DNA from 2 places in the Streptomyces sp. SAS_270 genome. Region 1 is predicted to be linked to the other one. Evidence: predicted binding sites of a transcription regulator. Region 1 holds the regulator's gene; the other holds the start of a gene.
What was found. The regulator HspR, encoded in region 1, represses chaperone genes until heat shock. The targets are predictions, from matches to a motif close to TTGAGNNNNNNNNNCTCAA.

Region 1 (6,640 bases):
GCGTACAACAAGAAGCTCGGGATGTTCGAGCTGACCGGTCTGCCGCCGGCCCCGCGCGGTGTCCCGCAGATCGAGGTCGCCTTCGACATCGACGCCAACGGCATCATGCACGTGACCGCGAAGGACCTCGGCACGGGCAAGGAGCAGAAGATGACCGTCACCGGCGGCTCCTCGCTGCCGAAGGACGAGGTCGACCGCATGCGCCAGGAGGCCGAGCAGTACGCGGACGAGGACCACCGTCGCCGCGAGGCCGCCGAGGCCCGCAACCAGGGCGAGCAGCTCGTCTACCAGACGGAGAAGTTCCTCAAGGACAACGAGGACAAGGTCCCCGGCGACGTCAAGACCGAGGTCGAGGCGTCCGTCGAGGAGCTGAAGGCCGCGCTCAAGGGCGAGGACACCGCTGAGATCCGTACGGCCACCGAGAAGGTCGCCGCCGTCTCGCAGAAGCTGGGTCAGGCCCTCTACGCCGACGCGCAGGCCGCGCAGGCCGCCGGTGGTGCCGAGGCCCCGCAGGGCGAGGCCAAGGCCGCTGACGACGACGTCGTCGACGCCGAGATCGTCGACGAGGACCGTAAGGACGGTGCCGCGTGACGGAGGAGACCCCGGGTTTCGACGAGAAGCCTGACGTCCCTTCCGGCGCCACCCCCGAAGACGCCGAGCCGAAGGCCGCCTCCCCCTCTTCGGAGGAGGGGGCGGCCCCGGCCGGGGACGCATCGGCAGCCGCTCAGGCGGCCGGTCTGACGGCCCAGCTGGACCAGGTGCGTACGGCGCTCGGCGAGCGCACGGCGGACCTCCAGCGGCTCCAGGCCGAGTACCAGAACTACCGCCGCCGGGTCGAGCGCGACCGGATCGCGGTCAAGGAGATCGCCATCGCGAACCTCCTGACCGAGCTCATGCCCACGCTCGACGACATCGGCCGCGCGCGCGAACACGGCGAACTGGTCGGCGGCTTCAAGTCGGTGGCCGAGTCGCTGGAGACCGTCGCGGCGAAGATGGGCCTGCAGCAGTTCGGCAAGGAGGGCGAGCCCTTCGACCCGACGATCCACGAGGCCCTGATGCACTCGTACGCGCCGGACGTCACCGAGACGACGTGCGTGGCGATTCTGCAGCCCGGGTATCGGATCGGCGAGCGCACCATCCGCCCCGCGCGGGTGGCCGTGGCCGAACCCCAGCCCGGTGCGCAGCCGGTCAAGGCCGAGGACGCCGCGGCCGAGGCTGCCGACGAGAAGGAGAACGGTGGCCCGGACGAGGGCTGACGTTGAAGAACGCGTGAGGAAGGAGGGACGTCGGGGATGAGCACCAAGGACTTCATCGAGAAGGACTTCTACAAGGTCCTCGGCGTCCCCAAGGACGCCACCGAGGCCGAGATCAAGAAGGCGTACCGGAAGCTCGCCCGCGAGTTCCACCCGGACGCCAACAAGGGCAACGCCAAGGCCGAGGAGCGCTTCAAGGAGATCTCCGAGGCGAACGACGTCCTGGGTGACGCCAAGAAGCGCAAGGAGTACGACGAGGCCCGCGCCCTCTTCGGCAACGGCGGCTTCCGCCCCGGCCCGGGCGCCGGCGGCGGCTCCTTCAACTTCGACCTGGGTGACCTCTTCGGAGGCGGCGCCCAGACAGGCACGTCCCAGGGCGGCTTCGGCGGCGGTATCGGGGACGTCTTCGGGGGCCTGTTCAACCGGAGCGGTGCGGGCGCCGGCACGGGCACGCGGACACAGCCCCGGCGCGGCCAGGACATCGACACCGAGGTCACCCTCAGCTTCACGGAGGCGGTGGACGGCGCGACCGTCCCGCTCCGCATGACCTCACAGGCACCCTGCAAGGCCTGCTCGGGCACCGGCGACGCCAACGGCACACCGCGCGTGTGCCCGACGTGCGTCGGCACCGGCCAGGTCGCTCGGGGCTCGGGCGGCGGGTTCTCGCTCACCGACCCCTGCCCCGACTGCAAGGGCCGCGGCCTGATCGCGGAGAACCCCTGCGAGATCTGCAGCGGCTCGGGCCGTGCCAAGTCCTCCCGGACCATGCAGGTGCGCATCCCCGCGGGTGTCTCCGACGGCCAGCGCATCCGCCTTCGCGGCAAGGGAGCACCGGGTGAACGGGGCGGTCCGGCGGGCGACCTGTACGTCACCGTGCACGTCCACGCGCACCCGGTCTTCGGCCGCAAGGGCGACAACCTGACGGTGACCGTCCCGGTGACCTTCACCGAGGCGGCACTCGGCGGCGAGGTGCGGGTCCCCACCCTGGGCGGCCCGCCGGTCACCCTGAAGCTGCCGCCGGGCACGCCCAACGGGCGCACGATGCGCGCCCGTGGCAAGGGCGCGCTGCGCAAGGACGGCACCCGTGGTGACCTCCTGGTCACCGTCGAGGTGACGGTTCCGCAGGATGTGTCGGGCAAGGCTCGTGACGCCCTTGAGGCGTATCGCGAGGCAACCGCGGGCGAGGACCCGCGGGCGGAGCTGTTCCAGGCCGCGAAGGGAGCATGAGCAGATGGACGGCCGTCGTCGCAACCCCTACGAACTGACCGAGGAAACCCCGGTCTACGTCATCTCGGTGGCGGCCCAGCTGTCCGGCCTGCACCCGCAGACACTCCGCCAGTACGACCGCCTCGGCCTGGTCTCCCCCGACCGCACCGCAGGGCGGGGCCGCCGCTACTCGGCCCGCGACATCGAACTGCTGCGCACCGTCCAGCAGTTGTCGCAGGACGAGGGCATCAACCTCGCCGGCATCAAGCGCATCATCGAGCTGGAGAACCAGGTCGCCGCGCTGCAGGCCCGCGTGGCGGAGCTGTCGTCCGCCGTCGAGGGCGCCGCCGCCGCCATGCAGCAGCGCGAGGCCGCCGTCCACGCCTCCTACCGCCGCGACCTCGTCCCGTACCAGGAGGTCCAGCAGACGAGCGCGCTGGTGGTGTGGCGGCCGAAGCGGCAGCAGTCGTCCGACTGACGTGCACGCGTGAGAAGGGGCCGGGAGGTTCGTCCGAACCTCCCGGCCCCTTCGTCGTGTGGACGCGTTTCGTGGGTTCACGCGCCCGGTTCGGTGACCGTGACGTACGAGAACTCCTCACCGGTGCCGAATCGGGAGTTGCCGTACTCGTCCACGGCGATCACGGCCCATCGCACGGTCTCGCCCTGCGGCTCGTAGATCTCATGGTAGAAGCCCAGGATCTTCTCGTCCTCCTCGCCCTGGTAGGTCTCGCCCCAACGCTCGTATTCCCAGACCCCGTTGACGAGAGCCCCGCGATAGGCGTCGTAGTGGTCGACGTCGCTGTCGGGGCTGCGCTGCCACTCCAGGGCGATCTCGTCGCCTTCCATGGCGCCGGTCAGTCCGGTGACGGGAGGCGGGGCGAGCCCGGTCGCCGGAGCGGTGCCTGTGGCAGGTGCCGACGCGACCGACTCATTTCCCACCCTGTCCACGGCGGTCACCGTGTACGCGTACGTGGTGCCCTGCAGCACGGTGGTGTCGGTGAAGGCGGTCTGCGTGGCGCGGACCTCGTCCACGAGCCGCCCCTTGCGGTAGATCCGGTAGCGCACCAGGTCCTGCGTGATGGGAGTCGTCGGGGCCTTCCATGTGAGTGTGACGCCGGTGGCCGCCGTAGCGGCCGTCACACCCGTGGGTGCGGAGGGTGCGTGGTCGGCGCGGCTCACGTGGGCGGGTGCCGACATCGTGGACCGATTGCCGGCGCTGTCGGCCGAGGTGACCCAGTAGGTGTAGTACAGGTTCTCCTTGGCCGTGGCATCAGTCCAGGAGGTGGTGGTGGCCGTCATCACCTGCAGGGTGGGATTGTCGCCGCCATCGTCCTCCCAGCGGCGGTACACGGTGTAACTCGCCGCTCCCGGCACGGCTTTCCAGGCCAGCGCGATCCCGGGCTGCCCGTCGACGGCGGTGAGCCCGGAGGGGACCTGAGGAGGGGTCTTGTCGGCGGTCGTGACCGGCTGGTCGGTGCTGCCGGCCGACTCGTTGCCCGCCTTGTCGACGGCGCGGACCTCGTAGTAGTACGTCGCGCCCGTCGCGGGCGGGGTGTTGATGTACGAGGTGGTCGCGGCCGTCGTAGTGGTCAGCTTCGTCCAGGTGCTGCTGCCCTTGAGACGGCGGTATACGCGGTAGCCGGCGAGATCCATCTCCTTGTTCCGCGACCACTTGACGGTCGCCTTCAGCGTGTCGCCGTCGTATGAGCTCGATGCGCCGCTCGGGGCGAGAGGCTTGACCCTGTCGACGTCTGCGGAGGTGCGGGGCACATAGTCGACCTCGACGTTCGCCGAGCCCGTCCAGTTGACGTAGTCGACGCGGAGGGTGTGCCTGCCGGCGGGGACGGTGATGTTGACCGTCTTCGTGACCGTGGAGGAGACGTTCTTCCAGAGGTCGACCTTGCGGGTGCCGTCGAGGTAGACGCGGAGGCCGTCCTGGGTCGCGACGGGGAGGGCGAAGGGGCCGCCGGAGCCGAAGTCGCGGGTGACGGTCCAGCGAACGCCGAAGTTGTTCGACGGGAGGCCGGAGGCGGGGGCGCCGGTGCCCCAGTTCTGGTCGATCGTGCTGTCGCAGTCGGTCTTCTTCGGCGTACCGGAAAAGCTGGTGTTCGCGAAGAACTGCCGCTTGTAGACCGGGGAGGTACAGGTCACGGCGGCGGACGCGGGGGCGGCCGTGAGGCCGAGGAGGGTGCCCGCGGTGGAGAGCACGACGGTGGTGGCGACCGCGGCCGTCGTGCGTCTGGCTGGGTTCATGCGTTCCTTCAGTCCGGATCGTCAACGGCAGGGGAGAACCGTTGACGATCACGACTCGCAAGGCGGGGAGTTGGTTGTACGCGCAGGTGAGGAAGTACGCCGCGACGGTGGGCGTCCCAAATGGTGGAGGTGGCGAAACGGAGTGGCGGGCTCCCTGCGACACTGTCTTCACGCGGGAAACACAGAACGCTGTTGCCATCTCGTTAAGTGGTTACTCCTTGACGCTGCGGTGAACGCCGCGTTGGCTTTCAGCCACCTGGGTCGCAATACTGCGCCCTCGTCCGGAAGGCACGTGATGTGAACACTCGTAACACCCGTATGCGTCGTACGGCCATAGCCCTGGCCGGCTCCGCCGCGGCCCTCTCGCTCTCCGCCTGTGGTGTGGTGGACGGGATCGGCGGTGGCAGCAGCTCGGCGAGCCCGAAGAAGGGCAACGACATCACGGTGGGGCTGCTCCTTCCGGAGAAGGAGAACTCGCGTTACGAGAAGTTCGACTATCCGATCATCAAGCAGCAGGTGGCCGAGCTCACTCACAAAAAGGGCAAGGTCGACTACGTCAACGCCGAGCAGGACGCGGACAAGCAGAGCGCCCAGCTCCAGCAGATGATCACCGACAAGGTCGACGTGATCCTCCTGGACGCGGTGGACTCCAAGGCGATCGCGGGCGACGTGAAGAAGGCGAAGGACGCGGGCATCCCCGTCATCGCCTACGACCGTCTGGCGCAGGGACCGATCGACGCGTACATCTCGTTCGACAACGAGCTCGTGGGCCAGGTGCAGGGCAGGGCCATTCTCGAGGCGCTGGGGACCGACGCAGAGTCCAAGAAGATCGTGATGATGAACGGGTCGGTCACCGACCCGAACGCCGCCCAGTTCAAGGAGGGCGCGCTCTCCGAGCTCAAGGGCAAGGTGAACATCGCCGAGTCCTACGACACCAAGGACTGGAAGCCGGAGAACGCCAAGACCAACATGCAGGAGGCGATCTCCAAGATCGGCCTGGACAAGATCGCGGCCGTCTACTCCGCCAACGACGGCATGGCGGGCGCCGTCATCGACGCCCTGAAGACCGCGGGCGTCAGCAAGGTCCCGCCGGTCACCGGGCAGGACGCGGAGCTGGACGCGGTGCAGCGTGTCGTCGCGGGCGACCAGTACATGAGCGTCTACAAGTCGTACCCGCAGGAGGCGTCCGCCGCCGCCGAGATGGCCGTCGCGAAGGTCCAGGGCCGCGGCATCGAGTTCGACGCCCTCACCCGCGACAAGACGGACAGCCCGACCGACAAGGCCATCCCGTCCCAGATGGTCCCCGTGATCGCCCTCACGAAGGACAACATCGCCGACACGGTCGTCGACGACGGCATCTACACGGTCAAAGAGATCTGCACGGCCAAGTACAAGGCGGCCTGCTCGACCATCACGGGCCTGAAGTAGCCCTGCGGGCCCTTTCCCGGGCCCCCGCCTCCGCAGACCCCCACCCCCGCCCTTCCGCATCCGGGGTGGGGGTCTGCGCGTTGTGCCGAAGCCGGCGAGTGCGGGGCGGGCCGCCAACAAGTCCTGGTGCGACGCCGGTTGCCGGGGTTTCGGGCGGGCGGCCGGAGCGCGGAGGTCTTGTGGAGATGGCCACATTTCCAGGGGGGAGAAGGGGGCAATCCCTGCCGATCAGGTCAACGGCTGGTCAAGGCAGGGTTGTTGATCGTCTATGGTGACCGGCTGCAACACAATGATCACCGGGGCACCGGGTCACAGGACGACGGGGGATGCGATCCGATGGACGGGACGGACGGGACGGACGGCGGGATACGTCAGCGGGGCCTGCTGCGGGCGCGGAGCGCCGCCGCGGTCAAGGTCGTGGCCGCGGTCACGGGCCTGGTGCTGCTGAGCGCGTGCGGCGGCGGGTCCTTTGACGGGGACGGCACGGACGGCGGGAAGAA
Region 2 (6,640 bases), on a different contig from region 1:
ATGGCGGGAAACAAGCGGGGTTCCGGTGCGGAATGGGTACGCCGACCCGTGCCCGCGGCCATGACGGCGCGGGCCTTTGCCTGCTCACACGTGTCCCGCAGCGGGGACAGTCGTGGATCTTGTGGCTCCGGTTCGAACTTTACGTCAACTCGGCAGCAGGGGGAGTCCCGGAAGAGTGACCTGGATCCGGCAACCCCGCCGGGATTCGGCCACCCCGATCCGCCCGCCGTGCAGATCCACCGCCCAACGGGCGATGGCCAGCCCGAGACCCGTACCGCCGTCGCTGCCAGGACCGTGCGGAGAGGGGACCCCGCCGCGGTTGAACCGCTCGAAGACGCGGTGCCACTCCGACTGCGGAATGCCGGGCCCCTCGTCCAGGACCTCCAGGTCCAAAGACTCCGGGGCGGTGCCGCGCCGGGCCTTCACCGTGACGCGGCCGTGCGGCGGACTGTGCTTGACCGCGTTGTCGATCAGGTTGGCCACGACCTGGTGGATCCGCTCCGGGTCCGCGTGCGCGGTCAGCTCGGGCGGGGAGACGTCGAGGTGCAGATGGACGTCGGTGCGTGTGTGGCTGCCGGAGCCGGAGGCGATGCCCGCGCGCGCGGAGGCGACCATGTTGGCCTCCTTCAGTACTCCGGACAGGTACGGCCACAGCTCGAAGCGGCGCGTCTTCAGCGGTACGACGCCGTTGTCGAGCCGGGAGAGGTCGAGGAGCGTCTCCACGAGCCGGCCCAGCCGCTCGGTCTGCTGCAGCGCCGTACGCATCGTCTCGGGGTCGGCGGCGGAGATGCCGTCCACGATGTTCTCCAGGACCGCGCGCAGGCCCGCGATGGGGGTGCGCAGCTCGTGCGAGACATTCGCCACGAGTTCCTTGCGCTGGCGGTCCTGGGCCTCCAGCTCGTCGGCCATGACGTTGATCGTCTCGGCCAGGTCGCCCAGCTCGTCCCGGCGGTTCTCGCGCACCCGGCGTGTGTAGTCGCCGTGCGAGATGGACCGGGCCACCGCGTTCATGTCGTCCAGCGGCGAGGTGAGCGAATGGGCCACGAACTGCGTTATCAGCAGGGTCGCGATCATCGAGAAGACCGTGATGAAGCGCAGCTCGGTCTTGGTGTGCACCGCGATCATCGACAGGCCGGTGGTGATCAGCACCGAGATGACGACGAGTGCTCCGAGCTTCGTCTTGATCGAGAAGGGACGCAGCCCGCCCCAGGGGCCCGTGCTCTTGCGCGGCTCGCCGATACCGCTCATGACGTCAACCCTCTCAGGGAGTCGGTGTCTCCAGCGCGTAGCCCACCCCGTGGACCGTGCGGATCCGTTCGGCGCCGATCTTCCGGCGCAGAGCCTTGATGTGGCTGTCCACGGTCCGGGTACCCGACGCATCCGCCCAGTCCCACACCTCGGCGAGCAGCTGCTCGCGCGAGAGTACCGCTCGCGGCGTGTTCGCGAGACAGACCAGCAGGTCGAACTCGGTGGGCGTGAGGTGGACGTCCTCGCTGCGCACCCGTACCCGGCGCTGCGCGTGGTCGATCTCCAGCTCGCCGAGCCGCAGGATCCCGCTGCGCGGTGTCGAGGCGGCCACGACGGCGCGCTCGACCCGGCGAAGCAGCACGTGCACCCGTGCCGCCAGCTCCCGCATCGAGAACGGCTTCGTCATGTAGTCGTCGGCGCCGACGCCGAGCCCGACCAGCATGTCGGTCTCGTCGTCGCGCGCGGTGAGCATCAGCACCGGCACCGGGCGCTGGGCCTGCACCCGGCGGCAGACCTCCAGGCCGTCGAAGCCGGGCAGCATGATGTCGAGGATCAGCAGGTCGGGCTGCCAGGCCTCGGCGGTGTCGACTGCGGCCGGGCCGTCGCCCGCGGTTTGCACGAGGAATCCCTCGGCGCGCAGGCGGGCCGCGATGGCGTCGACGATCGTCGGGTCGTCCTCGACCACCAGCACCCGGCGTTGTGCGCCCTGCGTCGCCGCCGTGCCGTTGTGGGATGTGTGGGTCTGCTCCATCGCCCGCCCCTGATGTGTGCTTTCCGGAATCCGTGGGGTGATCCCATGACTGCGCTTGACGCTTGAATGATCCGCGTCAGGTGAGCAGAGTACGGGCAGTCACCGTGCTGGGGCTATCCAGGTCGGACCCCGAGGTGGACGACGTCCGGAACGCCCCGGGCAACCGGGATCTCTTCGGTACGCACCCCCTGGAACCCGGCATTCCGCAAACTTCCTTCAAATTCCGGAGAGGGCCGAGCGGACCACACGGCGAGCACCCCGCCCGGTGTCAACACCCGTGCGCAGCCTGCAAGTCCGGCCGCTGAATAGAGGCTGCCGTTGCCCTCCGTGACCGTCCAGCCGGGCCCGTTGTCGATGTCCAGGCACAAGGCGTCGTACGTGGCGGAAGTCTCATGGACGTATGTGATCAGGTCGGCTCCCACGATCTCGGTGCGCGGGTCGGCGAGCGCCCGGCAGGACAACTCGGCCAGCGGGCCTTCGCGATGCCAGTCGACGACGGCCGGCTCGCGCTCCACCACGCTGATCCGCCCCCAACGGGGATCGGCCGCGGCGTGGGTGAGCGAGAAGCCGACGCCGAGTCCGCCGATCAGCACGTCCGGCTCCGCGCGCCCGTCGAGGGCGTCCAGCGCCGCGTCGACCAGCAGCCGCTCCGAGCGGCCGTCCGAGGTGTCCATCAGGAAACACCCGTTGGCGATGATCTGCAGCAGCGTCCCGTGCCTCCGCAGCACGACCTCGCCGTAGGGGCCCTCGCGACGGTCTATGACTTCTGGAATGTCGTACGAGGTGGGCATCGGCCCATCGTGGCAGTCCGTCCGCGCCGGAGGTGCGGAATTTCGGGCCGGTCACCCGGAGGTGTCCGGACGCGAAAAAACCCTTGGAGGTTGCTGTGAATCGGGTCTCGCGTGGCGGAGGTCATAGACAGCGACGCGCGGGACAACGAAAGGTGGGGGGCGAAGGAAGGAGCGCCTCACCTTGAACATCGCGCACCGGACCGCGCCCGCGACGGCCGAACCCGCCGAGGACGCGCCGCCCTTCCCGCTGTTGGACGGGATCCCACGGCAGCGTGCGACGGCATCCGTCGCCGCGATCGGCCCCACGGACACCGCGACACCGGGCCCGTGCGAGGCCCCGACGGCAAGTCCGGTTCCCTGCGCCGCCGACGCGCTGACCGCAAGTCCGGTTCCCTGCGCCGCCGACGCCCTCGCCCGGCTGCGCGCGCTGCGCCCCTGGCGGCTGCTGCCCAGCCCCAAGGGCACGCCCTTCACCTTCTTCTACGCCGCCGTCCTCGCCGTCATTTCGGTGGTCTCCGAGCACCTCGACCCCGCGCTCGTGGCTTCCCTGCGCCAGGGCTCCAGCACGGACGTCGCCCACCTCCTGAGCGACCCGGTCCTCGTCCTGCCCGCCAGCGCCCTGTGGATCGTGGGCGGCGTGACCTCGTCGTACGCGATCGTGTTCCTGCTCGTCCTCACCGCCCTGGAGCGGCGGACGGGCGCCCGGTGCGCGGCCGGCGTCTTCCTGCTCGGGCATGTGCTCGCCACCCTCGCCACCGAGATCCCGGTCGGCGTCGCCGTATGGGTGGGCCACCTTCCCGACAGCTCCCTGCACCGCCTCGACTACGGCATCAGCTTCGGTGTCGCCGCGAGCGTGGGCGCCCTGGCCGGGCTGCTGACACCGTGGCTGCGCTGGCCGGTACTCGCCGCCTTCGGCGCGATGCTCGTCGACGACCTGCTCGCGTTCACCGACCCGATGACGAACTGGGGCCATCTGACGGCCCTGGCGATCGGCGTCGCGACCTGGCCGCTGGTGCGCCGCGGCCGCCGTATGCGCTCCCGCGTCGTCAGCGCGTCGGCCCCGCCGTCTGACGCCCTGTGAGGCGGGCGGGCTGCCGGTTCAGGAGCCCGGTGGGGTCCAGACGTACGGCGTCGTGGTCGTCACCGCGTGCAGGCCCAGCCGCTGGAGGATGGGGGAGCTGTCGTCGGAGGCGTCCACCTGGAGGTACTTCACGCCGCGGTTGACGGCGAGTTCGGCGCGGACGGCGACGAGGGCGCGGTAGATGCCCCGGCCCCGCCACTCGGCCAGCGTCGAACCGCCCCAGAGTCCGGCGAACTCCGTCCCCGCGCGGAAGACCAGCCAGGCCGCCGAGACGACCTCACCTGCTGCCTCGGCGACGAACACGGCGATCTCGTCGGGGGCGGCGGCGACCCGGCCGATCAGGTCCTTGGCGAGCCAGCTCATGTCCTCGCCCCAGACGGCCGTCTCCAGGGCGGCGATCCGGTGCATGTCCGTGTCCGACGTGACCTGCCGCAGCACCACACCCGCCGGCAGGGCGGGCTGCCGTACGGCCATGTCCTCGGCGGCACCGACGAGCACCGTCTCCCGCTCCTCGGGCACGAACCCCGCGGCCCGCAGCCGGTCGGTGAGGTCGGCCGGGCGGTCGTGCCCGCGGGTCTTCCACTCCACCGCCTCGCCCCGGGCGGCGAAGAAGTCGCGCTGCCGGGCGATCAGCCCGTCCAACTCCGCGCCCCGCACCCCGAGGTCGCGCGGCCCGCTGACGAAGCCGCGGAACTGGCCGACGATCCTGAGCAGCGGCCAGTCCTGTTCGTGGATGATTCCGGCGGGCGGGTGCGGAGGGGCGCCGCGCATCTGGTCGTCGTAGGCCGCGAGGAGGATCGCTTTGTCTGTCACGCGGTGACCGTACGGGGCATAAAGGCGGTGGGGACATTGGTTTTCCCGGTGCGGGAGAGCCCGGCGGACGTGATCGCTCACAGCGAACGCCCCTGGGGGAACATTCGGGGGCTCACAAGCATTGAGTGCGTATAGCTCAACTTGCTTGTCGAGAGGGAGATCATGGCTGCCGAGTCCATTCCGTCCACGTCACTCAACCTGCCCGTGCTGCCGCTCGACGACGAGGTCGTGCTGCCCGGCATGGTGGTGCCGCTGGACCTGAACGACCCCGACGTACGCGCCGCCGTGGAGGCCGCGCAGGCCGCCGCGCGGTCGACGCCGGGCAAGCCCCAGTTGCTGCTGGTGCCGCGCATCGACGGCACGTACGCGAGCACGGGCGTGCTCGGCACCGTCGAGCAGGTCGGCCGGCTCGCCGACGGCGACCCGGGCGCGCTGATCCGCGGACGCGGACGGGTGCGGATCGGCGCCGGCACCACCGGCCCCGGTGCCGCGCTCTGGGTCGAGGGCACCCGCGTCGACGAGACCGTGCCCGACCCGCTGCCCGGCCATGTCACGGAACTGGTCAAGGAGTACAAGGCCCTCGCCACCAGCTGGCTGCGCAAGCGCGGCGCCTGGCAGGTCGTGGACCGCGTCACGGCGATCGAGGACGTCTCCGCGCTCGCCGACAACTCCGGCTACTCGCCCTTCCTCTCCATCGAGCAGAAGGTCGAACTGCTGGAGAACGCGGACCCCGTCGCCCGGCTGAAGCTCGCCACCGAGCAGCTGCGCGAGCACCTCGCCGAGCAGGACGTCGCCGAGTCCATCGCCAAGGACGTACAGGAGGGCGTGGACAAGCAGCAGCGCGAGTTCCTGCTGCGCCGCCAGCTCGAAGCCGTCCGCAAGGAGCTGCGCGAGCTGAACGGCGACTCCTCCGACGCCGAGGAGTCCGACGACTACCGGGCCCGCGTCGAGGCCGCCGACCTCCCCGAGAAGGTCCGCGAGGCGGCGCTCAAGGAGGTCGAGAAGCTGGAGCGTTCGAGCGACCAGTCGCCCGAGGGCTCCTGGATCCGCACCTGGCTCGACACCGTCCTCGAACTGCCTTGGAACGAGCGGACCGAGGACGAGTACGACATCACGGGCGCCCAGCGCGTCCTGGACGCCGAGCACGCCGGTCTGGAGGACGTGAAGGAGCGCATCACCGAGTACCTCGCGGTGCGCAAGCGGCGCGCCGACCGGGGCCTCGGCGTCGTCGGCGGGCGCCGCGGCGGCGCCGTGCTCGCGCTCGTCGGGCCGCCCGGCGTCGGCAAGACCTCGCTCGGCGAGTCCGTCGCCCACGCGATGGGACGCAAGTTCGTGCGGGTCGCGCTCGGCGGCGTGCGGGACGAGGCGGAGATCCGCGGCCACCGGCGTACCTACGTCGGCGCGCTGCCCGGCCGTATCGTCCGCGCCATCAAGGAGGCCGGGTCCATGAACCCGGTGGTCCTGCTCGACGAGATCGACAAGGTCGGCTCCGACTTCCGCGGCGACCCGGCCGCGGCCCTGCTCGAAGTCCTCGACCCCGCCCAGAACCACACCTTCCGCGACCACTACCTGGAGGTCGAACTCGACCTGAGCGACGTGGTGTTCCTCGCCACGGCAAACGTCCTCGAGGCCATCCCGGAGGCGCTGCTCGACCGTATGGAGCTCGTCCGGCTCGACGGCTACACCGAGGACGAGAAGGTCGTCATCGCCCGGGACCACCTGCTGCCGCGGCAGTTGGAGCGTGCCGGTCTGGAGAAGGCCGAAGTGACGCTGGACGAGAGCGCGTTGCGCAAGCTCGCCGGTGAGTACACCCGGGAAGCCGGTGTACGGACCCTGGAGCGGGCCATCGCGCGGCTGCTGCGCAAGGTCGCGGCCCAGCACGAACTGGGGGAGCGGGAACTGCCGTTCACGGTGACCGACGGCGAGCTGCGCGACCTGATCGGACGGCCGCACCAC

Region 2: a site for HspR is predicted at 4,806-4,824, ahead of lon (endopeptidase La). Genes of this name have one in related genera too.

What each region holds. Positions count from the first base shown of each region.
Region 1 is NZ_JBMNDS010000071.1:40,058-46,697, forward strand. It holds gene dnaK (molecular chaperone DnaK) at 1-591, shown strand, start outside; gene grpE (nucleotide exchange factor GrpE) at 588-1,256, shown strand; gene dnaJ (molecular chaperone DnaJ) at 1,293-2,480, shown strand; gene ACN6LB_RS34670 (heat shock protein transcriptional repressor HspR) at 2,485-2,937, shown strand; gene ACN6LB_RS34675 (fibronectin type III domain-containing protein) at 3,015-4,712, opposite strand; gene ACN6LB_RS34680 (sugar ABC transporter substrate-binding protein) at 5,031-6,140, shown strand; gene ACN6LB_RS34685 (hypothetical protein) at 6,477-6,640, shown strand, end outside.
Region 2 is NZ_JBMNDS010000005.1:45,510-52,149, forward strand. It holds gene ACN6LB_RS05135 (HAMP domain-containing sensor histidine kinase) at 145-1,248, opposite strand; gene ACN6LB_RS05140 (response regulator transcription factor) at 1,262-1,999, opposite strand; gene ACN6LB_RS05145 (spermine/spermidine synthase domain-containing protein) at 2,113-2,790, opposite strand; gene ACN6LB_RS05150 (rhomboid-like protein) at 2,978-3,871, shown strand; gene ACN6LB_RS05155 (GNAT family N-acetyltransferase) at 3,890-4,684, opposite strand; gene lon (endopeptidase La) at 4,847-6,640, shown strand, end outside.